Regions from separate parts of the Pseudobutyrivibrio sp. UC1225 genome, predicted to be linked through region 4. Evidence: predicted binding sites of a transcription regulator. Region 4 holds the regulator's gene; each other region holds the start of a gene.
What was found. The regulator Rex, encoded in region 4, represses fermentation and respiration genes when NADH is low (regulators of the CRP and FNR family bind a similar motif). The targets are predictions, from matches to a motif close to ATTGTTAANTANTTAACAAT.
Positions count from the first base shown of each region.

Region 1: the regulator Rex is predicted to act here: its motif matches at 4,268-4,287, upstream of hypB (hydrogenase nickel incorporation protein HypB).
Region 2: the regulator Rex is predicted to act here: its motif matches at 1,965-1,984, upstream of pckA (phosphoenolpyruvate carboxykinase (ATP)).
Region 3: the regulator Rex is predicted to act here: its motif matches at 2,070-2,089, upstream of BMZ41_RS08155 (acetyl-CoA C-acetyltransferase).

Region 1 is NZ_FOVQ01000002.1:141,934-148,270, reverse strand. It holds gene BMZ41_RS03600 (alpha/beta hydrolase) at 1-487, opposite strand, end outside; gene BMZ41_RS03595 (FAD-dependent oxidoreductase) at 644-3,427, opposite strand; gene hypB (hydrogenase nickel incorporation protein HypB) at 3,497-4,171, opposite strand; gene BMZ41_RS03585 (class D sortase) at 4,424-5,020, opposite strand; gene BMZ41_RS03580 (collagen binding domain-containing protein) at 5,010-6,337, opposite strand, start outside.
Region 2 is NZ_FOVQ01000001.1:565,959-572,295, forward strand. It holds RNA gene ssrS (6S RNA) at 1-70, opposite strand, end outside; gene pckA (phosphoenolpyruvate carboxykinase (ATP)) at 244-1,857, opposite strand; gene BMZ41_RS02665 (citrate/2-methylcitrate synthase) at 2,198-3,571, shown strand; gene BMZ41_RS02670 (sensor histidine kinase) at 4,156-5,724, opposite strand; gene BMZ41_RS02675 (response regulator transcription factor) at 5,741-6,337, opposite strand, start outside.
Region 3 is NZ_FOVQ01000005.1:82,864-89,200, reverse strand. It holds gene BMZ41_RS08160 (3-hydroxyacyl-CoA dehydrogenase NAD-binding domain-containing protein) at 1-699, opposite strand, end outside; gene BMZ41_RS08155 (acetyl-CoA C-acetyltransferase) at 741-1,943, opposite strand; gene BMZ41_RS08150 (glycoside hydrolase family protein) at 2,364-3,365, opposite strand; gene BMZ41_RS08145 (HAD family hydrolase) at 3,601-5,721, opposite strand; gene glf (UDP-galactopyranose mutase) at 5,727-6,337, opposite strand, start outside.
Region 4 is NZ_FOVQ01000001.1:215,708-222,044, reverse strand. It holds gene BMZ41_RS01100 (DUF4340 domain-containing protein) at 1-99, shown strand, start outside; gene rpsO (30S ribosomal protein S15) at 249-515, shown strand; gene BMZ41_RS01090 (polyribonucleotide nucleotidyltransferase) at 696-2,777, shown strand; gene abc-f (ribosomal protection-like ABC-F family protein) at 2,844-4,763, shown strand; gene BMZ41_RS01080 (redox-sensing transcriptional repressor Rex) at 4,840-5,472, shown strand; gene BMZ41_RS01075 (hypothetical protein) at 5,481-6,239, shown strand.

The sequences.
Region 1 (6,337 bases), on a different contig from region 4:
ATTTCTCAGGATTATCCTGAATAAGGCGAAGCGCCTCTCCTAAATCTTCCATGGGAGCAAATGGGGCACAATCACGACCTGCTCTGTAATCAAGCACAAAGGCGTTGATTCCCATCTTATTAAGCTCAGCTGCCACTGGATAGCCTTCTTCCTTGAGGCATACATGAGCATAGCCACCTCCTGGAAGGACCATTGCAAACCTGTTATCCCTTGGCTCATCAGCAGGAAAATACATAAGTCTTACATCTCTTTTATGCTTATCCGCAGCCATATCCTGCATAGAATATACTGGCATCTGGATATATCTTCCGCTGGCTGACAGCTCCTTAACTCTTGCTCTGCCGCCCTTAACATCATTTGCAATATGTTCAAAATAATACATTCGCGCCACGGAATAAACCGTAAATACGAATGTGAGAATAAGATAAACTAATATTATGGTGCGCACTGCTTCGCCGAAGCCTTCATTAAATAAGTAAAAATTCATTCTAGTCCTCCAATAAAACAAGCCTACCAAGTTACGCTCTCAAGCCTTAGATATTACTCCGCTCAGCTGAAGAAAGCTTCGCTTGAGTAACACTAAGAGCTTGATAGCTACTTGATAGGCTTTATTTTACCACACCTAAGTGTAGTTTGTTATATTTTACTTACGTCCACCCTTGAAAGTAACCTTTACGGCCTGCTTTAATCCGTATGGAAGGATGTGCTTAAGCTTCTCCTCTGAAGGAGTCATCTTTGAGCACTCTGGATGCTCGCGGTAAAGCTTGATTGCGTCGAATTCGCACTTAGTTGTGCAAACACCACAACCGATACACTTATTCTCATCAACAACAGAAGCACCGCACTTGAGACATCTAGCTGTCTCAATCTTAATCTGCTCCTCTGTAAGCTCTACAGTCTTATCACGGAATGTAAGCTCACCATCAACAGTTGTCTTAGAAACACCTGGAATCTGACGTGGGCTGTGATCGTAATCACCAATCATGAGATTTTCCTTATCAAGCTCGATGAAATCACGACGGTTACGTCCGATTGTAAGTGAGCTGTTAGGCTGTACAAATCTGTGGATTGAGATAGCACCCTCGCGACCTGCTGCGATAGCATCGATAGCAAATCTTGGGCCAGTGTACATATCACCACCAACGAAGATATCTGGCTCATCTGTCTGGTATGTAAGAGCATCAGCCTTAGGGCCTCTCTCGATAACTACATTAGAATCCTTGAAGAGATCTCCGTAAACGCTACGCTGTCCTACTGAGAAGATAACGTGCTTACACTCTACTGTCATTGTATCATTCTCATCGTACTGTGGAGAGAAACGGCCTGTTTCATCCTTAACACGTGTACACTTCTTAAGAACGATACCCTTTACAGCGCCTGCCTCGTCAACGAGAACTTCCTTAGGACCCCAACCACAGTTGAGCTCTACGCCCTCTGACTCTACGATTTCGATTTCCTCTGGTGAAGCTGGCATGATGTCTCTGCTCTCAAGACAGAACATAGAAACCTTCTCATCACCAACACGTCTAGCAGAACGAGCAACGTCGATAGCAACATTACCGCCACCGATAACAACAAGGTCGCCCTTGATATCGTACTTCTCGTTCTCTGAACATTCGTGAAGGAAATCAACAGCTGTAGCTGTACCGATAGCCTTATCACCAGGAACGTTTGGAAGGTTACCACCCTGGCAACCGATAGCTACATAGAATGCCTTGTAGCCCTGTGAACGAAGCTCTGCAAGTGAAATATCCTTACCTACTTCAACGCCACACTTAATCTCTACACCAAGCTCCTTGATGATTTCGATTTCAGCATCGATAACGTTGTTCTCAAGTACGAATGAAGGAATACCATAGCGGAGCATACCACCTGGATACTTGCTCTTCTCGAAGATTGTTGGCTTGTAGCCCTTAAGTGCTAAGTAGTAAGCACATGAAAGACCTGCAGGACCTGCACCAATGATAGCAATCTTCTCGTTGAACTCGCCCTTCTGTGAAGGAACAATCTTCTTTGGAATATATCTTGTCTCAGCCTTGAGATCCATCTCAGCTAAGAAACGCTTAACCTCATCAATTGCGATAGCCTCATCAACTGTACCTCTTGTACAAGCTGCCTCACAACGTCTGTTACATACACGACCGCAGATAGCTGGAAGTGGATTGTCCTGCTTAATAAGAGCAAGAGCTTCCTTGTAACGTCCCTGAGCAGCCATACGAAGGTAACCCTGGATAGCAATATGAGCTGGGCAAGCTGTCTTACATGGAGCTGTACCTGTCTCATAGCAGTTAATTCTATTGTTGTCTCTGTAATCGTCATCCCACTCGTCTGTAGACCACTTCTTCTCTGTTGGAAGAACGTGCTTTGGATACTCAACCTGCTTTCCATCAGCTGTGCAAAGCTTCTGACCAAGCTTAACAGCACCTGCTGGACAATTCTCAACACACTTACCACAAGCAACACAATCCTCGGCTGTAACGTGAGCAACATATGCTGAACGTGACATGTTAGGAGTATTGAAAAGCTGTGATGTACGAAGTGCGTAACATACATTTACATTACAGTTACAGATAGCGAAAATCTTGTTCTCGCCATCGATATTAGTAATCTGGTGAACAAAACCGTTCTCCTCAGCCTGCTTGAAAATATCAAGAGCCTCTTCTCTAGTGATATAAACGCCACCCTTGTTTGTCTCAACAACATAGTCAGCCATATCACCAACGGCGATACACCAACCCTCTGGATCATCTGCACAACCTTCATTATATGTCTGTCTCGAAAGACGGCATGAACATGGAGACTTTGCATACTTTCCTTCGTACTTATCGAGCCAGTAAGAAATCTTCTCGAGTCCAATTGCTTCCTGATCCATGCCGATAGCTTCCTCTACAGGGATAACATGCATACCTACACCAGCGCCTCCTGGTGGTACCATATGTGTAAGCCCTTCAAGTGGAAGACGGCTCATACGTTCAAAGAAGCGTCCCATCTCTGGGTGCTCCTTAAGAACATCTCTGTTCATATTAGAGAACTCAGCAGAACCTGGAACAAACATTGGAAGAACCCACTGCTTCTCATGAGCTTCATTCTCATAGTTCCACTCTAAAAGACCTGTGTAGCTAGCCTGCTCTAATCTCTCCTCAAGAGTCTTCTCATCAAGACCTGTGATTTCAAGCATCTGCTTGAATGTCTTAGGCTTTCTGATGCCACCCATCTGAAGTGCAAGCTCAGCGATCTCCTTTGTAGGTGCAAGGTTTGCTACAGCCCAGTACTCTGGATCGTACTTTGTAATCTTCTGAAGACCAAGCTTAATCTTTGCACGGTCTGTGATTACCTTACCAAGCTGAAGAATCTCTGGACGGAGATCCTCATCTTTTAACTCATTTACCCAATCTGGATAAAAATCTCCTAAACGGTCTGGTCCCATACCCATATTATTTATTTCCTCCTTTTAACTAAAACCTTACTAAACTATTTATACTCAACCTCAAAAAGACTAATCATTAACGAAAGAATTCACTTGGCCCCTCAACCAGTCAACCCATTCATCAAAGCCATCGCCAGTTTTTGCCGAAACAAATATGACTTTTGCATTTGGATTTAACTTGTGAATTCTTTCTTTTACAGCCTCTTTTGAGAACTCCGTGAACACCGGCAGGGTGTCACATTTGTTGATAAGCACCACATCACATACTGAAAACATCAGTGGGTACTTAAGTGGCTTGTCGTCTCCCTCTGGAACTGAGAGAATCATAGCATTCTTCAATGAACCTGTATCGAATTCCGCTGGACAAACCAAATTTCCAACGTTTTCCAGAAAGACAAGATCTAAATCTTCTGTGCCAAACTCCTTAAGTCCCTGACGGGTCATATCGGCATCCAAATGGCACATGCCTCCTGTGTGTATCTGAATTGCGCGAGCGCCAGCTTTTTGAATAGTGGCAGCATCCACATCAGAATCAATATCAGCCTCCATTACGCCGATTTGCATCTCGTCCTTAAGACGTGAGATTGTCTGGCATAAAGTGGTGGTCTTTCCTGAGCCTGGAGCAGACATAAGATTAACTAAAAATGTCTTCTGAGCTTTAAGCTCGCCCCTAAGCTTCTCAGCATCTGCATCGTTATCTTCAAAGATGCTCTGCTTTACTTCTATTACTTTATAGTCTTCCATTTATTCCTCCACGCAATTAAATGAGTGTGTAATAAACCTCGTTTAAGTAAACTCCAACGACTAATTAGAGTTTCCTCTGAATATAAATATAACCTAATTGATAAAAAAATGTCAATTAGGTTTCGTGTCTTAAGTCCGTATAAATTCTAGTACAAAACGCCATTAATACACAGGTGTGTATTATCTTTTGGAATGCACCTATTCAATATAGGAATAGTATACAACAACTGTATGAAAAATCTGTGGAAAGTGTCAAACGGGATCTGCAATGATAACAAGTCGATGTGTTGCTACATAAATTGGAGTGCATGTGTATAAAGTAAGTTGCTCCTCATCAGTCGACTCCAAAACAGAAACATCCTCTGGCTCAACAACCTTTATTTCTTTAACAATATACTTACGTGTACCTGTTTTGGTATCAACGTAAATCTCGTCTCCCACCTGAACCTCATCCAGACGATTGAAAAACTTTCCGAAGGTGTAATTTCTGTGGCCGGCAATGACACAGTTGCCCTTTTCACCAATATAAGCTGTCCCCGGTTCGTGTCCGAGAGAATCAGCAAGTACACCCTTGCTGATTCCCTCGCGGACCGGATTTTCAGATTCTATTGATGGAATCCTTAAATTATATAGAACATCTCCTTCGATGGCTGGATTATTCAACGTAGGTTCTGTAAAGGCTTCTTCCTGAGTCTCTGAGGCTTCAATTGCCTCCTTGAACTCAACTATAAGCTTATCCTGCTCAATATGCTGTTTTACATTCACAAGCACTGAGCTTAGGATAAGCCCAAACCCTATTGAAATCAGAGTAATCCCAACTACTAATTTTATAATTGATTTATTTTTCATTACCTGCTTTTTTTCTTCCGCCAAAAGCAATTATGCATCCACCTACAATGAGAAGGATACCTGCAAGATAACCTGCAACTGTACCAATGAAACCGCCTGTTTTAGCCAAGCTACTACCAGCATTTATTGTATCAGTATCAGTTCCTCCGATAGCAGCCCCAGGAACCATATCTGAACCAATTGAAATAACAGTCTCGCCGTAGCCTACTACTTTATTTGGATCATCTGATGACGAGCTGGATGAACCTGATGAAGACGATGAACCACTTCCACTTCCATTAGAAGAATTAGAGGATGGCTGTGGTGTTGGTGTAGGTGTTACAACTGGTGTTGGTGTAGGTTCTGTCTTAGATGGCTTCTTTGGATCCTCAGCCCAGCCTCCGCCAAAATTCTTATAAGCTATAGTCTCCTCAACTCTCTGAATTTCTTCCTCACCGTAACCTAAAAGCTGAATGCTGTTGGTGTAATCACCATCTTTAACAATTTCCTTAGGAGTAACAGTGTAAGTAAGAACATAAGTATAATTGTTCTCCTTAAACTCTGGAGCAATTAAGGTAAGTACCTGATTATCCCCTTCGATGGAGAACTGTTTTGTGTAGCCACTGGCGATAAGCTCACCTGGCTCTACTTCCTTGGTGGAAGAATTAACCTGTCCGAAATAAAGCTTCACTGAATCCTGATCAAATGTAAGGCTCTTTCCTAGTGTATCCTTAAGCTCTAATCTATCAGGAAGAGTCTGTCCTGCTGCATTAATTACTACTTTATACTCAATGCTGTTATTTGCTTCGTTTACTTTTCCACTCTTCTGTAAAATCTTAGTGTTCCATTTGCACCTTGTACTTGCAGCAAAGGTCAGTCCACTGTGTTGATCAGAATCCAAAATTGCATAATTCTTATATATCTTTTCACGATTTGAAGCCTCCCATGCAGGAGCCTCTTCGTCGGTAATCTCAGTAACCACATTGATAACGGCCATATTACCATTTAGCAAATCACCGAAATCAAATCTGTATTCATTATCAGAAACCTTTACAGGCTGAATATTTCTAGCCAACACCTTCCATTTACTGTCGTTAACTCTAACAGATGTAACCTCTACAAGCCTTTGGCCTTCACCGATTTTTTCTGTCAGTGATGCGTTGGTAAGCTCTCTAAAGTTTCTATTTGCAACTATTTGCCATGAAATTTGACGCTTACCAGGGTCTGAAGACAAAGCATATTTATTAAGTACAGAATTGCCTACAATATTCTTTCCAGTACCCTTTTTTTCAACTGTTATGCCCTTTATAAATACAGGCTCTTCCCCATCAAGATAGC
Region 2 (6,337 bases), 350 kb from region 4:
ATATAAGCATTCCATTTAAAGTAAATGTAGGTTCAAAAAGGATAAGTTAAATCGTACATCCCAGGTTAGGTAAAAGTCGGTATCTTGTACCTGCAATTATATTACAATATATTTGTGTCAAAATAAAGAACAGATTTTTCACAAAGTTATATTGAAGTCCTATATTCCAAAGATAAGCCCACCTCGTAACAATATGTCACAAGGTGGGTAAATTATTAGAATTTATAATTGTTAAGCTTCAAATTAGAGCTGTGGACCTGCAGAAACAAGTGCCTTACCAGCCTCATTTGTTGTGTACTTAACAAAGTTCTTGTTGAATCTAGCTGCAAGATCTTTTGCCTTCTCTTCCCACTCAGAAGCGTTAGCATATGTATCTCTAGGATCAAGAATCTTAGGATCAACACCTGGAAGCTCTGTAGGAACTTCGAAGTTGAACATAGGAATTGTCTTTGTTGGAGCATTCTTGATGTCACCGTTAAGGATAGCATCGATGATACCTCTTGTATCCTTAATTGTGATTCTCTTTCCTGTTCCATTCCATCCTGTGTTAACAAGGTAAGCCTTTGCTCCAGACTTCTCCATCTTCTTAACAAGCTCCTCAGCATACTTTGTTGGGTGAAGCTCAAGGAATGCCTGACCGAAGCAAGCGGAGAATGTAGGTGTAGGCTCTGTGATACCTCTCTCAGTACCAGCAAGCTTTGCTGTAAATCCTGAAAGGAAGTAGTACTTTGTCTGCTCTGGTGTAAGGATAGATACTGGAGGAAGTACTCCGAATGCATCTGCTGAAAGGAAGATTACGTTTTCAGCATCAGGACCAGCAGAAACCTTGTTTACCTCAGCTGCAATATTGTTGATGTGGTCGATTGGATAAGATACACGAGTATTCTCTGTAACGCTCTTGTCATCAAAATCAATCTTACCTGCGCCATCAACTGTTACGTTCTCAAGAAGAGCATCTCTTCTGATTGCGTTGTAGATATCTGGCTCAGACTCTTTATCAAGACCGATAACCTTTGCGTAGCAACCACCTTCGAAGTTGAATACGCCGTTGTCATCCCAGCCGTGCTCATCATCACCGATAAGACGACGCTTTGGATCTGTAGAAAGTGTAGTCTTACCTGTTCCAGAAAGACCAAAGAAGATTGCTGTGTGCTTTCCATCCATGTCGCAGTTAGCTGAGCAGTGCATTGAAGCAATACCCTTAAGTGGAAGGAAGTAGTTCATCATTGAGAACATACCCTTCTTCATCTCTCCGCCGTACCATGTATTGATGATAACCTGCTCACGAGTTGTAATATTGAAAGCTACACATGTCTCAGAATTAAGACCGAGCTCCTTGAAGTTTTCAACCTTAGCCTTTGATGCATTGTAAACTACGAAATCTGGCTCGAAGTTTGCAAGCTCCTCTGCTGTTGGCTTAATGAACATGTTCTCAACGAAATGAGCCTGCCAAGCAACCTCAACGATGAAACGAACTGCCATACGTGTGTCTTTGTTTGCGCCGCAGAATAAATCTACAACGTAAAGATCCTTGTTAGAAAGCTCCTTCTTAGCAAGGTCCTTTACCTTCTCCCAAACCTCTTCAGACATTGGATGGTTATCATTCTTATACTCTTCTGTTGTCCACCAAACAGTATCCTTAGAATTCTCATCCATAACGATGTACTTATCCTTAGGTGAACGTCCAGTGTAGATACCTGTCATAACGTTAACAGCGCCAAGCTCTGTTTCCTTACCTACTTCAAATCCCTCGTTTGAATCTGCGAGCTCTGCCTTGTAAAGATCCTCATAAGAAGGATTGTGAACAATGCTAGTAGTTCCTGTGATGCCATACTTTGTTAAATCAACATTAGCCATCTTGTCTTTACCTCACTTTTCTAAATAAATTTTTACTAGCTAACCCCTATAAAATAAAGGCTAAAAACTAATTTTCGCTAGTTATCATTCTAGACGTTACACAAATTATTGTCAATAAATTCACAAAAAAAGTGTTTTATGATTTGTACAATTTTTAAACATAAAATTAAGCAATTTGCTAACTATAAAATTTTTCTTAAATTTGCCTATTTCTCTTGCAAAATAACCTAAATAAATGTCACAATTAACCTTGTATATTTACACATATTTATGGTAGTATACATTAAATTGTAGTTTAGCACGCTAAAGTGCGAAATAGTTTTGAGGAGGACAATGTTACATGGTGATTGAGAATTACAGCGAGATAACTCCTGAATTGGAAAAGCTTGCGGAGCTTTCCAAAAAATCTTCATATATAGATCCAGAGTTGTACACTACTTATGATGTTAAAAGAGGTCTCCGTGACCTTAATGGTAAGGGTGTTCTTGTTGGTATCACAGAGATTTCTGAGGTTAATTCAAAGAAGTTTGTGGATGGTAAGGAAGTACCTTGCGACGGACAGCTTTTCTACCGTGGCTACAATGTACGTGACTTAGTTAAAAACCTTCCACAGGAGCAGCACTTTGGCTTTGAAGAGTGTGCATATCTTCTTTTATTTGGCACTCTTCCAACTACTGAGCAGCTCAACGAGTTTAAGGGGATACTGGCACATTACCGTTCACTCCCACAGAACTTTGTTCGCGACATGATTATGAAGAGCCCTTCAAAGGACATGATGAACTCACTTGCCCGTTCCGTCCTTGCTCTTTATTCATATGATGATTACGCTGATGATACATCAGAACCAAATGTTTTAAGACAGTGTTTGCAGCTCATAGCTAATTTCCCATTACTTTCGGTTTACAGCTACGCTGCCTATGATTATTACTATAATGAAAACTCACTTATCATTCATCAGCCTAGACCTGATTATTCTACAGCAGAGAACATTCTTCACTGCCTTAGACCTGATAGTAAATTCACTCCACTTGAAGCAAAGCTTCTTGATGTTGCTTTAATCCTTCATATGGAGCACGGTGGTGGTAACAACTCTACCTTTACTACTCACCTTGTATCATCTTCAGGTACAGATACATACGCTGCTATTGCTGCTGCCCTTGGTTCACTTAAGGGTCCAAAGCACGGTGGCGCCAATATCAAAGTTGTTAAGATGTTTGAAGATATGAAATCAGTCTTAAAGGATTGGGAAGACGAGGAAGAGGTTGGTAATTACCTTCGTGACCTTCTCCACGGCGAAGCCTTTGACCGACAGGGGCTTATTTATGGTATGGGACACGCTATCTATTCTGTTTCAGATCCACGTGCTCTTACCTTCCATTCCTTCGTAGAAGACCTTGCCATTGAAAAAGGCATGGAAAAGGAATATCGTCTTTACGAATTAGTTGCAAAGCTTGCTCCAAAGATTATTGCTGAGGAGAGAAAGATTTATAAAGGTGTTTCACCTAATGTGGATTTCTATTCTGGATTCGTATATCAGATGCTCGGCATTCCAGGAGAGCTCTTCACTCCTATCTTTGCCATCGCTCGTATCGCTGGCTGGAGTGCTCACCGCATGGAAGAGATTTGCCATAAGGGTAAGATTATGAGACCTGCATACATGACAGTATGCCAGCACAAGAAATACATTCCAATTGAAGAAAGAGTTTTGGATTAAAATGTTTAAGGATTCTAGCGTTTTGCTGGAATCCTTTTTTCTACCTGCTTGAAAATGGGACTGTGGCATGCCACCAGCCTTCAACACACATATATTGGGGGAATCTACAGTGTTTTTACAAAAAAGGAAATAACTACTCTTACAAGAGATTCATTTACGTAACAATGCTCAAATATATACTGTTTTTCCGTAATCAAAAATCCACATAATTTAACCAATATCCATTTATTCCAATATCCCCATTAAATACTACACATACAAAAGATTATGTTCCCGAAATAATACTCACTTTATCAAAACTCTACGTAACAAATGCATAAACCATACCATTTTTCCGTAAATCGCAGTTTTAGCACATATTTGCCCTAAATTTATGTATATCTATTCTCTGGGCTATGCCACAGTCCCATTTTCAAGCCTGCTTGATTACCTTATACCCATCTACAGGCAGTGGGTCAATGACGCGAAGCGCCGAAGGGTATCATTGATGCACTGCCTTGATGGGTATCCTGTAATCAGCAGGTTGAAAATAAAAAAGGACTTTAGCCATAAGCTAAAGTCCCTAGAAAACATCTCTTCCTTTCCTATTCCTCATCCTCTTCAACAAAAGGATTTATTGTTATCTCAAACCAGAAGGTTGCGCCCTGACCTTTTATAGAGAAGACACCATATTTAGCACCATGAAGCTCAAGTACATTCTTTACGATAGATAGCCCCAGGCCGGTACCCTGAATAGCTCGTTTATGAGCTGATGAATCTTTATAATATCTATCCCAAACGTATGGGATATCCTCCTGTTTAACTCCCTGTCCTGTATCCTTTACTTCTATTCGAAGCTTGTTGTCTATAACCTTTTGTATAACAGTTACTTTCTTGTCATCGCCCGTATAATTAATAGCGTTGTTTATAAGGTTATAAAGCACCTGATACATCTTCTGCTCGTCCGCATATACGATAACTTCATCATCATATATAAAATCAATAGTATATCCATCCACCTCGCGAAGCTTATTATATCGCTCCAAAACATGACGAATACTTTCAGTAATATTATAATCCTCAGGCTGAATAGTGATTGTACCTGCCTTAAGTTTTGAGATATCTAGCATGTCATTAACAAGACCTGAAAGTCTCTCCGTCTCATCAATAATAACCTGCACATTTTCCGGTGTGTTTTCTCCAGGAATATCACGCATTACCTCTGCATATCCCTTAATCATTGTAAGAGGTGTTCTCAAATCATGAGATACATTTGCTATCAATTCCTTTTGAAAGCTGTCGGCTTTTCCTAATTCGGATGTTGCATAATTTAAAGTATCTGAAAGCTCAGCCACCTCCATGTAATCATGTGAATTGAATTTAACAGAGTAATCTCCAGCAGCCAGCTTCTTTGCTCCATCATTAATTTTAATTATGGATTTTGACAGGCTTCGCGAAAGCATTACTGCCAATATAAAAGCAATAATAATTATAATAACTGAGATGTATTTCAGCTCAGCCTTTAGTGTACTAACGGTGGCATCCACTGGGGTCAAAACAGAATTAATCATTATGACCTGCTTAAAGCTACCTACATCGATTACTCGCACATAAATAACTGATTCGGCCATATCGTCTCCGATGTTCTGACGGAATTGTCCTGGCTCCTCTCTCTTTGGAGGTATCGTATATGCGATTCGTCCCGCGTTGGCATCCTCTTCTTCAGTAGGCTTTTCTATGCTATCAAGAACCTCTCGAATTTTGTTCTGCATCTCACTGCCCTTATATTCTATAACAGCCTCCCCACCATTGGCCACAGCCTCATCGTAGAAAATTTCGAAAAGAAACGGTGGCAATGAGGACATCTGTGAATTATAGATGTACTCTGCATTGTAGATAGAATTACCATCTTCATCAGTAATAAAAATTCCAAGATTATGGTTTGCTGCGATCTTTTCTATATCGTCAGAACAATCATCGTCACTATCATTGGACGATAAAAGCAATTCCTCTACATTGTTAAGAACAGTTTCTGTTTCCTGTCTTTTTATGATTTTATAGAAATCATCAAGGTAGACTATCTGAAAAAACCATAGTACTCCTAAAAGCACTATGGTAAAAATCAGGAATATTGAAAAGGTCTTCCATTTAATACTAATACGACTTTTTCTCAAAAGAATCCCTCCATTATTACGCTTCAAATCTGTAGCCAACGCCACGAAGGGTAATTAATAATTTTCTGTATTCGCCAAGACTGTTTCTAAGTAACTTAATATGGGTATCGAGCGTTCTGTCATCGCCATAATAGTCATATCCCCATACCTCAGTAATAAGTCTTTCTCTTTCGAGCGCAATATTCTTATTACGAACAAGATAAAAGAGAAGCTCATATTCCTTTGGAGACATTTCGATTCTCTTTCCATCTATAGAAACTGTACGAGCGGTAAAATTAATTTCCAATCCTTCGTATTTGAAAACATCCATAGCTGCTCCAGCGTCAGGTTTGCTGCGACTGGTAACAACATTCACGCGCATCATCAGCTCCTTTGGTGAAAATGGCTTAACCACGTAGTCATCAACTCCTGCTTCAAAGCCGTGAATTCTGTCGTACTCCTCACCTCTTGCTGAAAGCATAATAACTGGAATATCTTTTATCTTTTTTATTTCACTACATGCCGAAAAGCCATCTAACTCCGGCATCATAACATCCATAATTATAACATCGTAATCATTGTTGGCCTTTACCTTTTCGATGGCCTCCATGCCATCACAGGCCTCTTCGACTGC
Region 3 (6,337 bases), on a different contig from region 4:
AAGACCGATGAAATCGCCGAGCTCAAGTGGTCCCATTGGGTGGTTAGCACCGAGCTTCATAGCAGCATCGATACCAGCGATATCAGAAACACCTTCCATCTTGATGAAAGCAGCTTCGTTGATCATTGGGATAAGGATACGGTTTACTACGAAACCAGCAGCCTCGTTAACCTGTACAGGAGTCTTTCCGATCTCCTCAGAAATCTTCTTGATAGCATCTACTGTCTCAGCAGGTGTGTTAACACCAGCGATAACCTCAACAAGCTTCATTCTGTCAGCTGGGTTGAAGAAGTGCATACCAATCATTGGACGGTTAAGACCGTTACCAATCTCTGTGATTGAAAGTGAAGATGTGTTTGAAGCGAAGATGCACTCTGGCTTAGCAATTTCATCAAGCTCCTTGAATGTTGTCTTCTTAACTTCCATATTCTCGAAAGCAGCCTCAACGATAAGGTCACAATCCTTGCAAAGGTTCTCCTTGAGACCTGGTGTGATCTTAGCGAGGATAGCATCTACTGCTGCCTGCTCCATCTTTCCTTTTTCAACAAGTCTTGCATAACCCTTAGCAATCTTGTCTTTTCCGCCTTCAGCCCACTCCTGCTTAATATCGCAAAGAGCTACTTCATAGCCATCAACCTGAGCGAATGCCTTAGCAATGCCCTGGCCCATTGTACCTGCGCCAATTACGCCTACCTTCATTTTAATGTCCTCCGTATATTTAAAATTAAATACTTTCTAAATTAACCTTCATACTTCTCGATAATAGTAGCACATCCCATACCACCACCGATGCAAAGAGTAGCAAGACCCTTCTTGTACTCTGGGTTGTGAATCATATCGTAAATAAGAGTTACAAGGATACGAGCACCTGAAGCTCCAACTGGATGTCCAAGAGCGATAGCACCACCGTTTGGATTGAGCTTGTTAAGATCGAAGCCAAGCTCCTTACCAACTGCTACAGACTGTGCTGCAAATGCCTCGTTAGCCTCATATACATCAAGATCATTGATTGTAAGACCAGCCTTAGCAAGAGCCTTCTTTGTTGCTGGAACAGGACCAACACCCATGATCTCTGGAGCGCATCCGCCAAGAGCACCAGCTACGAATGTAACGAGTGGCTTAACACCAAGCTCCTTAGCCTTCTCCTCAGACATAACTACGAGTGCAGCTGCACCATCGTTGATACCTGAAGCATTACCAGCTGTAACAACTCCGTCTGGATAAAGAGCCTTAAGCTTAGCAAGACCTTCGATTGTTGTACCAGGTCTTGGGCCTTCGTCTGTATCGAATACGATTGTTTCCTTCTTCTTCTTGATTTCTACAGGAACAATCTCATCCTTGAATGCACCAGCTTCGATAGCTGCGCAAGCCTTGTTCTGAGAGTTAACAGCGAACTCATCAAGCTCTTCTCTTGTAAGCTTCCACTGCTCAGCTACGTTATCAGCTGTCTTAATCATATGGTAATCATTGTATGCATCCCAAAGAGCATCCTTTACCATTGTATCTACTAAAGCACCCTGGCTGTTTGATGGCCATGTCATTCTATAACCATAACGACCATTTGGAAGTGCGAATGGAGCTAATGACATGTTCTCCATACCACCTGCTACTACTACGTCTGCATCACCTGCAATAATCATCTGTGCTGCCTGGTTAACACAGTTAAGACCAGAACCACAAACAACGTTTGTTGTAACTGCTGTTACTTCATTTGGAAGACCAGCCTTTAATGTAGCCTGACGAGCAACGTTCTGTCCAAGACCTGCCTGGATAACGCAACCCATGTATACGTGATCTACGTCCTCTGGCTTGATACCAGCTCTCTTAACTGCTTCCTTAATTACGATAGCACCTAAGTCTGCTGCTGGAGTGTTGCTAAGTGATCCGCCCATTGTACCAATGGCTGTTCTACATGCGCTAGCAATAACTACTTTTTTTCCCATGTTTTTCTTTCTCCTTTTTAAGAAATACTTTTTGTTTGTTTTCGGTCGATTGCGGGCATTACTTTTAAATATCTCAGCTCCTTTTATTACCAGCTTGTGCATTTTGTACAATTTAGCACTACTCAAACTGTTAATTTTTTAACGAGCTCGGACAAAAAAAATAAACCTCAATACGCCGTCGATGGTAAAATCTTATCATATGTGAGACACATTTTCAAATAAAAATTTTCACAGAATAATCACAGAATAAGTTATTTTCAGAATATATCAATTCTATTCGTTCAATTCTCACACTCCGCTCGTTAAATAATTATCAAAAAACCTTGATTTTACGCAAAAATGGAAACCGCAGTATATATCTACGGTTTCCAAATTGTGTCTATACGTATGAAAATTTACGTTAAATTCTTAACAAGCCATTTAAAAGGCCACCGCCGTAAATCTGTAAGTAAACAGATTTTGACTCCAGGTTCCTATCTCATCTGCTGTTGATACATATAATACCCTTGCTGCCAGTCTTCCCGAACCATCTCTAGAGAAGCAGCCATTGTGATTACGTCCATGACCGGTAGTCTCTGCTCCAATCAATGCTATTCTATCCCATGCCAAGCTATCTAGTGATTCGAAGGTTCCATTCCATGGCGCCATATAAACTGATTGTGTTCCAGATATAAAGTTCAAAGCTCCACCAGGGAAAGGATGTGTGTCACAGGTCATATATAATGCATCATCTGTAAAGGCAAAATCAGCGTTGCTTATAAAGTCATAGCTGCATGTAATCTGTTTCTTTCCAAGATGCTGTACATTTCCTAAATCAGTGCAGTCTAGTTGTTCTACAAAGGTTGTGGTCTGGGATACAGTTCCGCTGGTATAGAACAGATAAATTATACCGTTATAGTTTATCAACGATGGCTGACCTACGCCCCAGTGTCCATCTCTGATAGCTTCTACTACACGTCCAGTTTTACGCCAGCTTGCCAGATTATTTGATACTGCAAAGCCAATTTCATTAGCGGTGCAATCATATGTGGCACAGCCTAAATATGCCATCAAATACTTATACGGTTTTCCCATATAAATAAAGTTACCTTCTACAACAGAGGGATCGCATACCTGCACAGAATCCCACGAACCTGCCGTGGTAGACATGACTTTAGTTTCATTAAAGCATATGCCATCCTTTACCTCTCCGGGCGTCGCCTGATTAGAACAATACAGTACCTGTCCGTTTATGCTGGTTGGACAATACTTGTAAATTCCCTGCATTGCCAAAGGCACAGCATCTTCCTTGATACTAAGTAAATAGGATGAATCAAGATAGCTTTTAATGGCTCCCACCGCACTAAAAATAATAATACTTGCAATGAGAGTACCGCCTAATAATGAGCGTAAATTTTTCTTTTTAAATAGCTTATTCCACATAACCTGTTCCTCCCAAACTACAGGGGGATAAATAATAGTTCTTTTACAAAGAATAGCATGTGAAATAGCTTAAAAACGGAAGTTCACAGTAGTTATACCAAAGATTAACCTTCTATTAATAAATATTTAACAGAACTTTCAGAAACGAAAATTTTCTGTTGCTTTCCTACCGATTTAGTATCATTTATATAAAAAACACCATGTGTCCGATTTGACACACGGTGTTGATAAATTTTTATACGACATTTGGTTCCAATTTAAATTTATCTCGTATAGTTTTAAGATATACTTCTTTGTTTCCAGATGCAGCAATTAATGGTGAATATGCATCTCTACCGCTGATTCTATACAGCTGTTTATATAGACCATTCTCTGGTGAACCAAAGGAGGCAAGGTAGTCTTTACAAAAATCAAAGATTCCCTGTTGGGTTTCTTTTATGCCATCAAGATTATCATCGTAATCTCCAAAATCATAACCTATCGAACCATTCTCCAACAATTTAAAGCCCTTAAATTGCTTTGTAGGAGAGCCAAGAATTAATTCCCAGAAAACGTTATAATCCTTTGACGGATCATGCTTTTTCAACAGGTCACGATTAAAGCTCTGAGAATATAGATAAGCGTTCATTACGCCTGTTTGAAGGAAGGTTTCTGTCTGATAAGGTTCAGCATTATGAACCGTGTTGGTACCCGCAATCATGCCTACGATGTCGCAAGGAATATCCCACTTTTCGCGGCACAAACGGCGAATAGCTATGGCACCACTACCAGCCCAGCCAATATCCACCAGGAGTGCTTTTTGACAGCCAGCAAACATTTTCTCATAGTATCGTTTTGCAGCCTTGTCTCTCTGCTGATAAAGAGTCACAATTCTATTGGCATTCTCTTCCAGGAACACTCTTAGAACCTCAACATTCTTAACAGTAAGTTCATCCTTCAAATGAATCTTAAGCTGTCGTCCCTCTTTGCCAATTAAATCAACTTTTCTATTTCCTATTGTGTAACCATCAACTTTATCTGCAAGGACATCCAATTCCATGGATGATATTATCTCAGAAATCTTATAATCCTGGTCAACTTTATGGTAGAGGAAACGGCGGTAATAATCATTTTTATCCAAATCAAAAGTAAGGATCGTGGCAGCCTTTCTAGACCAATAGGCATACTCTATTTTTCCAGAAGCTTTATCCTCTGGATACATCATTTCATATACCTGTTTTAAGGTATCTCCATCACGTGATAAGAAAACCAACTTATCTACATTGTGAAGCTTTGCATATTCGTGGATATACGAACAATACCCCATGGCAAAAAGTCCACCATAAATATATCCGTATTCGTACTCCATAGAAGCGGCCTTTTCATCCGTCGCCGAATAGATGCGATTATTTACAATACCTCTGTAAGCTCCGCCTATAATAGGTGACATATCAAAGGTCCTGTATAGTAAGGTCGATCTGTTTACATTTGGATAATACAGAGTTTTGAAGCCACTCTTCTGGGCCATCTTTATATCACTGTGAGTGTTATCGCCCACATGGATATAAGACAAATCCTCGCCCACCTTTTTCTTAACCACTTCATAAAGACGTCCGTCACTTTTGCTCTTATGATATTCGTTGGAAATGAAAATATTCTCGTATCCGGAATAACCATTTTTCTCAAGCATCTTGATAAGGAAATCCTTGGTCAAATACATATCCGAAGTAATAACGATTCGCTTTCCCATTTCCTGAAGGCGCTTAAAAACTTTAAGCATAAATGGATTAGCGTAGCAAAGATCATATTCCAGCTCTTCTTCGATGGCCTTTCCTCTAGCTGCATCCAAACCAGTAATATCGTACATACGATTCCAGATGTCATTTATATCAATCTCGTAATCAACGTACTTCTTTTGTTTTTTCAGCTTATCGGCTCTGATTATTCTTGCCTCATATTCAGCACGCGCTCTAAGATCTTTGAAGTTGAGGAAATCTAATCTGCAGCCAATCAAATAAAACAAATCTGCTGGTTCAGAAAAAGGTCTGAATATCAAAGTGTCAAAAATATCAAAGGAAATCACATCATACCCTGAAAGCTTTTCCACAAAACTTTCGACGGTTATATATGGAAATTCCTTCTTGAAATGTCCCATCTCAGAAGTCTTATATTCCACATTTTTGTACTCATAGGTCTTGGTCTTATCATCTTTCCCAAGGAAATGCATAAACAAAACATAGTAAGCAAAATTGAGCCAAAGAAGATATAACCAGGACAGCACCTTAACGATTCCTGTAGAGCTGTCATGAATGGCATGATATCGCTGTCTGATGCCTATATGTTTATTAACTAATGCGTTATAAATTTTTAGTCTCATAATTTTTATAATTCATTCTCTGAAAACTTTAACGCTGAATCAATGACGGCATCCATATCGTAGTACTTATACTCTCCTAAACGACCACCAAAGAGAACCTTTTCTTCCTTGTCTGCAAGCTCTTTGTACTGCTGGTATAATTTGCCATTCTTTTCATCATTAACTGGATAGTATGGCTCGTCACCTGGCTTCCATTCTGAGCTATATTCACGGCTGATGATGGTCTTAGGAATATCATTACCTTCATCATCTTTTCCAAACTCAAACCACTTGTGCTCGATGATTCTTGTCCATGGAGTCTCTGCATCAGTGTAGTTGACTGCTGCATTACCCTGGAAGTTTGGCTTATCAAGTGTCTCATTTTCAAATCTGACTGAACGATACTCAAGTGTACCAAGCTTGAAATCATAATATGCATCAATAGGACCTGTGTAGACTACCTTCTTTGCAAGTGCATCGAGCTCTGCCTTGTTCTCAAAGTAATCTGTATTGAGACGAACCTCAATGCCCTCAAGCATGTTCTCAACCATCTTTGTATATCCACCTACTGGAATACCCTGATAAAGGGCGTTGAAGTAGTTGTTATCAAAAGTAAGTCTTACAGGAAGTCTTTTGA
Region 4 (6,337 bases):
TATTTTGCAGTGAATTATGATTTTTCTACAATATATGTAAATAGCGGTAAAATAGGCAATATATCAGAATATGCCATTCAGGATATGGTACAGCTTTAATATAAGCTAGTTTATGATTTTTTCTTTGTTTACATATTTTACTGGCTGTGCTATTATACTAAAGTACGATTTACTGTAACTCAGGTTTTGGACACTCCGACCTTTCCTTAGTTACGGCATATTAATAGTTTTATTAGGAGGTAATTAAAATGATTACAAAAGAGAAGAAGCAGGCAATTATCAATGAGTACGCTAGAACAGCTGGTGACACAGGTTCTCCAGAGGTTCAGATTGCAGTTCTTACAGCTCGTATCTCAGAGCTTACAGAGCATCTTAAGGCTAACCCAGGTGATCATCATTCACGTCGTGGTATGATGAAGATGGTTGGTAAGAGAAGAAACCTTCTTGCATACCTTAAGAACACAGATATTGAGAGATATCGTTCAATTATTGAGCGTCTTGGCTTAAGAAAGTAATCTATACGAGCGGAGTGTATTCTCCGCTCATTTTTCTATGATTTAGTTTTCGAGCCCAATCCGAAGCCACTGAATTTGTTAGCGAAAGACTTATAATAAGTCAAGGTTCTAGAAGTTCGCTTCATTTTCAGTAGTTTCGGGTTAGAGCTTAATATAATTTAAGTTTATAAGGAGAAAACCATGAAGACATTTACAATGGATTTAGCTGGTAGAACACTTCGTGTAGATATCGGCAGAGTTGCAGCTCAGGCTAATGGAGCAGCATTTATTCAGTATGGTGATACAACAGTTCTTTCAACTGCTACAGCATCTGATAAGCCACGTGATGGCATCGATTTCTTCCCTCTTTCAGTAGAGTTCGAAGAGAAGACATACGCAGTAGGTAAGATTCCAGGTGGATTTAATAAGAGAGAAGGTAAGGCATCTGAGAACGCAGTTCTTACATCTCGTGTTATCGACAGACCTATGCGTCCACTTTTCCCAAAGGATTATCGTAACGACGTTACACTTAACAATATGGTTATGGCTGTTGACCCACAGTGCCGTCCAGAGCTTGTTGCTATGCTTGGTGCTGCTATTTCAACATGTATTTCAGATATCCCATTTGATGGTCCATGTGCTATGACACAGATGGGTATGGTTGATGGTGAGTTAATCGTTAACCCTTCACAGGAGCAGTGGGATAAGGGCGACCTTAAGCTTACAGTTGCTTCTACAAGAGAAAAGGTAATCATGATTGAGGCTGGTGCTAACATCATCCCTGAGGATAAGATGATTGAAGCTATCTACAAGTGCCACGATGTTAACCAGACAATCATCAACTTCATCGATGAGATGGTTAAGGAATGTGGTAAGCCAAAGCACGAGTACACATCATGTGCTATTCCAGAAGAGCTTTTTGCTAAGATGAAAGAAATCGTTCCTCCAACAGAGATGGAGGAAGCTGTATTCACAGATGAGAAGCAGGTTCGTGAGGAGAATATTCGTCAGATTACAGAGCGTCTTGAGGAAGCTTTTGCAGAGAATGAAGAATGGCTTGCAGTTCTTGGTGAGGCTATTTATCAGTACGAGAAGAAGACAGTTCGCAAGATGATTCTTAAGGATCATAAGCGTCCAGATGGACGTCAGCTTGATCAGATTCGTCCACTTGCAGCTGAGGTTGATATTATTCCACGTGTTCACGGTTCATCAATGTTCACACGTGGTCAGACACAGATTTGTGACGTAGTAACACTCGCTCCTCTTTCAGAGGCACAGAAGATTGATGGTCTTGATGCCTTCGTTACAGAGAAGAGATATATGCACCACTACAATTTCCCTGCATACTCAGTAGGTGAAACAAAGCCTTCTAGAGGACCAGGACGTCGTGAGATTGGTCACGGTGCACTTGCAGAGAGAGCACTTCTCCCTGTACTTCCTACACCAGAGGAGTTCCCATATGCAATCCGTGCCGTTTCAGAGACATTTGAGTCAAACGGTTCTACATCAATGGCTTCTACATGTGCATCTTGTATGTCACTTATGGCTGCTGGTGTTCCACTTAAGGCTATGGTAGCTGGTATCTCTTGTGGTCTTGTTACAGGTGATACAGATGACGATTTCGTACTTCTTACAGATATTCAGGGTCTTGAGGACTTCTTCGGAGATATGGACTTCAAGGTTACTGGTACTAAGGAAGGTATCACAGCTATCCAGATGGATATTAAGATTCACGGTCTTACACGTCCAATCGTTGAGGGCGCTATCGCTCGTTGTCGTGAAGCTAGATTCTTCATCATGGACAACTGCATGAGCAAGGCAATCGCTGAGCCACGTCCACAGGTTGGCGAGTACGCTCCAAAGATTATTCAGCTTTCTATCGATCCAGAGAAGATTGGTGATGTTGTTGGACAGCGTGGAAAGACAATCAACGAAATCATTGCAAGATGTGATGTTAAGATTGATATTACAGATGAAGGCAACGTTTCTATCTGCGGTACAGATGCTGCTAAGATGGATGAGGCTAAGAAGATGATTGAAATCATTACTACAGATTTCGAGAAGGATCAGATTCTTACAGGTAAGGTTGTCAGCATTAAAGAATTCGGTGCATTCATCGAGTTTGCTCCAGGCAAGGAAGGAATGGTTCACATTTCTAAGATTGCTAAGGAGAGAATTGATAGAGTAGAAGATGTTCTTACACTTGGCGATACTGTTAAGGTTGTTTGCCTTGGCAAGGACAAGATGGGACGTATTAGCTTCTCTATCAAGGACGTACAGTAAAACTAATTAGCTAGCTATTTTAATGCGCCTGGCTCTTTGTCGGGCGCATTTTTTAAGGAAAAAATCATGTTACTTAATGTTTCACATATTTATAAATCCTTTGGCGAGGATTCAATAATTAAAGATGCTACATTTACAGTAGACGAAGGTTCAAAGGTTGCTATTGTCGGAAACAATGGTACCGGCAAATCAACACTCCTTAAAATTATAATCGGAGAACTTCCAGCAGATGACGGAGAAGTTACTTTAAAAAAAGATGCCACAATGGGCTACTTGGCTCAGTATCAAGAGGATTCCTTCGGAAGCAATATATTAGACACTGTTCTTGGTGCCAGAGAAGACCTTCTTTCAATGGAAAAGCGCCTGACAGAAATGGAACAGCAAATGAGTCAGCTTTCTCATGAAGAGATGGAAGCATTTATGGAGGATTATCATAAGCTTCAGCATCAGTTTGATTTAAAGGGAGGATACACCTTCCGTTCTGAAGCTGTAGGTATTCTTAAAGGTTTAGGCTTTGAGGGTGACGATCTTTCGAAAAGTATGAATGAGCTCTCGGGCGGTCAGAAAACAAGAGTAAGTCTTGGTCGATTGCTGGCATCTTCACCAGATTTACTTCTTCTTGATGAGCCTATAAACCACCTGGATTTAAATTCTATAATGTGGTTGGAAGGATATCTGGCTTCCTATAAAGGTGCTGTTGTAATTGTTGCCCACGATAGATATTTCCTTGATAAAATCGCTGACCATGTAGTTGATTTATCTTACGGCAGAACCAGTGTATATACTGGTAATTACTCATCCTTTGTTGCTCAGAAAGAGCTTGCTCAGATTTCCTACGAAAATGCTTATGAAAAGCAGCAGAAGGAAATAGAACATCAGAAGGCAGTAATTGAAAAGCTTCAGTCATACAATAGAGAAAAATCTATCAAAAGAGCTGAAAGCCGTAAAAAGCTTCTTGATAAAATGGATGTAATGGATGCACCTGATAAGGATTTACCAAAAATGCGTCTTACTCTTGAGATTGAAAAAGAAAGCGGTAAGGATGTTCTTGATTTTTCCCATGTAACCAAATCTTATGACGATAAAAACATCTTTACAGATTTATCTTTTGACGTCCATAAGGGCGATAGAATCGCTATCTTAGGTGATAACGGTACAGGCAAAACTACAATTTTAAAATGTATAAATGGTCTTACTGATTTCGAATCCGGTGAGATTCGTTTTGGTGCAAATGTAACTGTAGGCTACTACGATCAGGAGCAGCAGGGACTTACTGAATCTAATACAATTTTCAGTGAGCTTCACGATGCTTATCCTTTCCTTACAGAAACAAAGGTTAGAAACACTTTAGCAGCCTTTATGTTTACTGAGGATGATGTTTTCAAGCGTATCAGTGATTTATCAGGTGGTGAACGAGGAAGAGTATCTCTTGCAAAGCTTATGCTTTCAAAATCAAACCTTCTGATTCTCGATGAGCCTACCAACCACTTGGATATGGATTCAAAACAGATGCTTGAAGAGGCGCTTAATGAATATGATGGTACTCTTTTATATGTAAGTCACGATAGATATTTTGTAAATAAAACCGCCAATACCATTTTGGAGCTTTCAAATGGTGGACTGACAAAATATCTTGGTAACTATGATGAATACATTGCCAAGAAAGAGCAGTTATATGGCAATTCATCTACATCAAGCGTGTCTCAGGGCTCTGGAACAAATCAGGAAGAAACAGCTGCAAAGCTGGACTTCAAGGAACAGAAGCGTATCGAAGCAGAGAAAAGAAAGCTTCAGAATCGTATTTCAAAGATTGAAGAAGAAATAGAACAGCTTGAAGCTGAGAAAGCCTCTATAGACGAGGAATTTATCAAGCCTGAGAATATGACCAATTCAGCTAAATTAAATGAATTGACTGCTAAACAGAACGAAATAAATGCTAAACTTGATAACCTATACCAACAGTGGGAGGAAATCAGTAGTATATAGCGTATAAATTGTTAATTTGTTGACAAACTTTTTTGCGAACCCTATAATAAAATTAATCTTTTATTAGGAGGCGTTTATTTTGGACAAACAGATTTCGCAGGCAGTAATCAGGAGACTTCCTAGATACTATAGATACTTAGGAGAGCTTCTAGATGATGGTGTTGAACGCATTTCTTCAAATGATTTAAGCAAGCGTATGCACGTTACGGCATCTCAAATAAGACAGGATCTTAACAATTTCGGCGGCTTTGGCCAGCAGGGCTATGGTTACAATGTAGCTTATCTTCATGACGAAATTGGAAATATCCTTGGTGTTAATGAGACTCATAACGTTATAGTTATTGGTGCTGGTAATCTTGGCCAGGCTATTGCAGGATATGTTAAATTTGAACGAGTTGGTTTCAAGATTATCGGTTTATTTGATACAAACCCTGATTTAAAAGGTAAAATGGTTAGGGATTTACCTATCCAGATGCTTGATGAATTACCAGAATTTATTAAGAATAATGATGTTGAAATTGCAGCCCTCACACTTCCAAAGGCAAATGCAAAATCAACAGCTTTAAAGCTGGTTTCACTTGGCGTTCACGCTATTTGGAACTTTGCTCATGTTGATTTGGATGATATTCCAGATGTTGTTATTGAAAATGTTCATCTTTCTGACAGCTTAATGCAGTTATCATATAATATTACCAAGCAAAATAAGTAGGTGATTTTATGGCAGAACATGATTTTCAAAGTGCAATTGCTAAAATCAAGGTTCCAATGCTTATTTTAGATCAAAAATGGCACAGGCTTTTTGCCTTAGGAGGCAAGCCTGATACCGTTAAAGATTTAGAAACAAAAGAAAATGAGCTCCTCAAAAGAGATGCTGAGCTCAAAAAGGAATTAAAGGATTTAAAAAAAGTAAAAGAAAGTCTTATGGCTTCCGTTATGGAAAATATGGAGGGCACCTCTGACTTGGTTTCAAAGAAACTTGACGATGATAAAAGACTTCTTGAAGAATGTAACGAGAGGATTGCTGCTGCCGAAGACGAACAGAAGGATTTACCTGCCCAAACTGATGAGGTAAACAGAGAGCTTATGATGGCAACCATGGATTTTTGTTATGATAAGCTTAGGACTAATTCTTCAGAGGCTGAAGAAATCACAAATTGGATAAAAGATATCCGTGTTCAGCTCAAAAAAAATGTTATTAGAAAGCATAATCGAGAGATAAATAATAAAGAAATATATTCATATATGCATGATGTATTTGGAATGGAAGTTTTAAATCTCTTTGATATGCAAAATGGCGACTTTTATATTGGTATAGCCGATGATAAAATCGATGATGCTGCACCCAAAAAATCGACAGATGCTGAAGTAGCTGATTTATCTAACGTTGATTTAGAAGATGTGGATTTGGAGGCTGTGTCAAAGGAAACAAAAGAATCTAATAACTCTGAAGATGCAACTTCAGATGAATCTGAATAATCTATGAATTTTAAAGACTAAGCTTCATAAAGTTTAGTCTTTTCTTTGTCATTATGGTAAAATATAAGATGTTAGAATTCATTGTTTTCGAAAGGAGA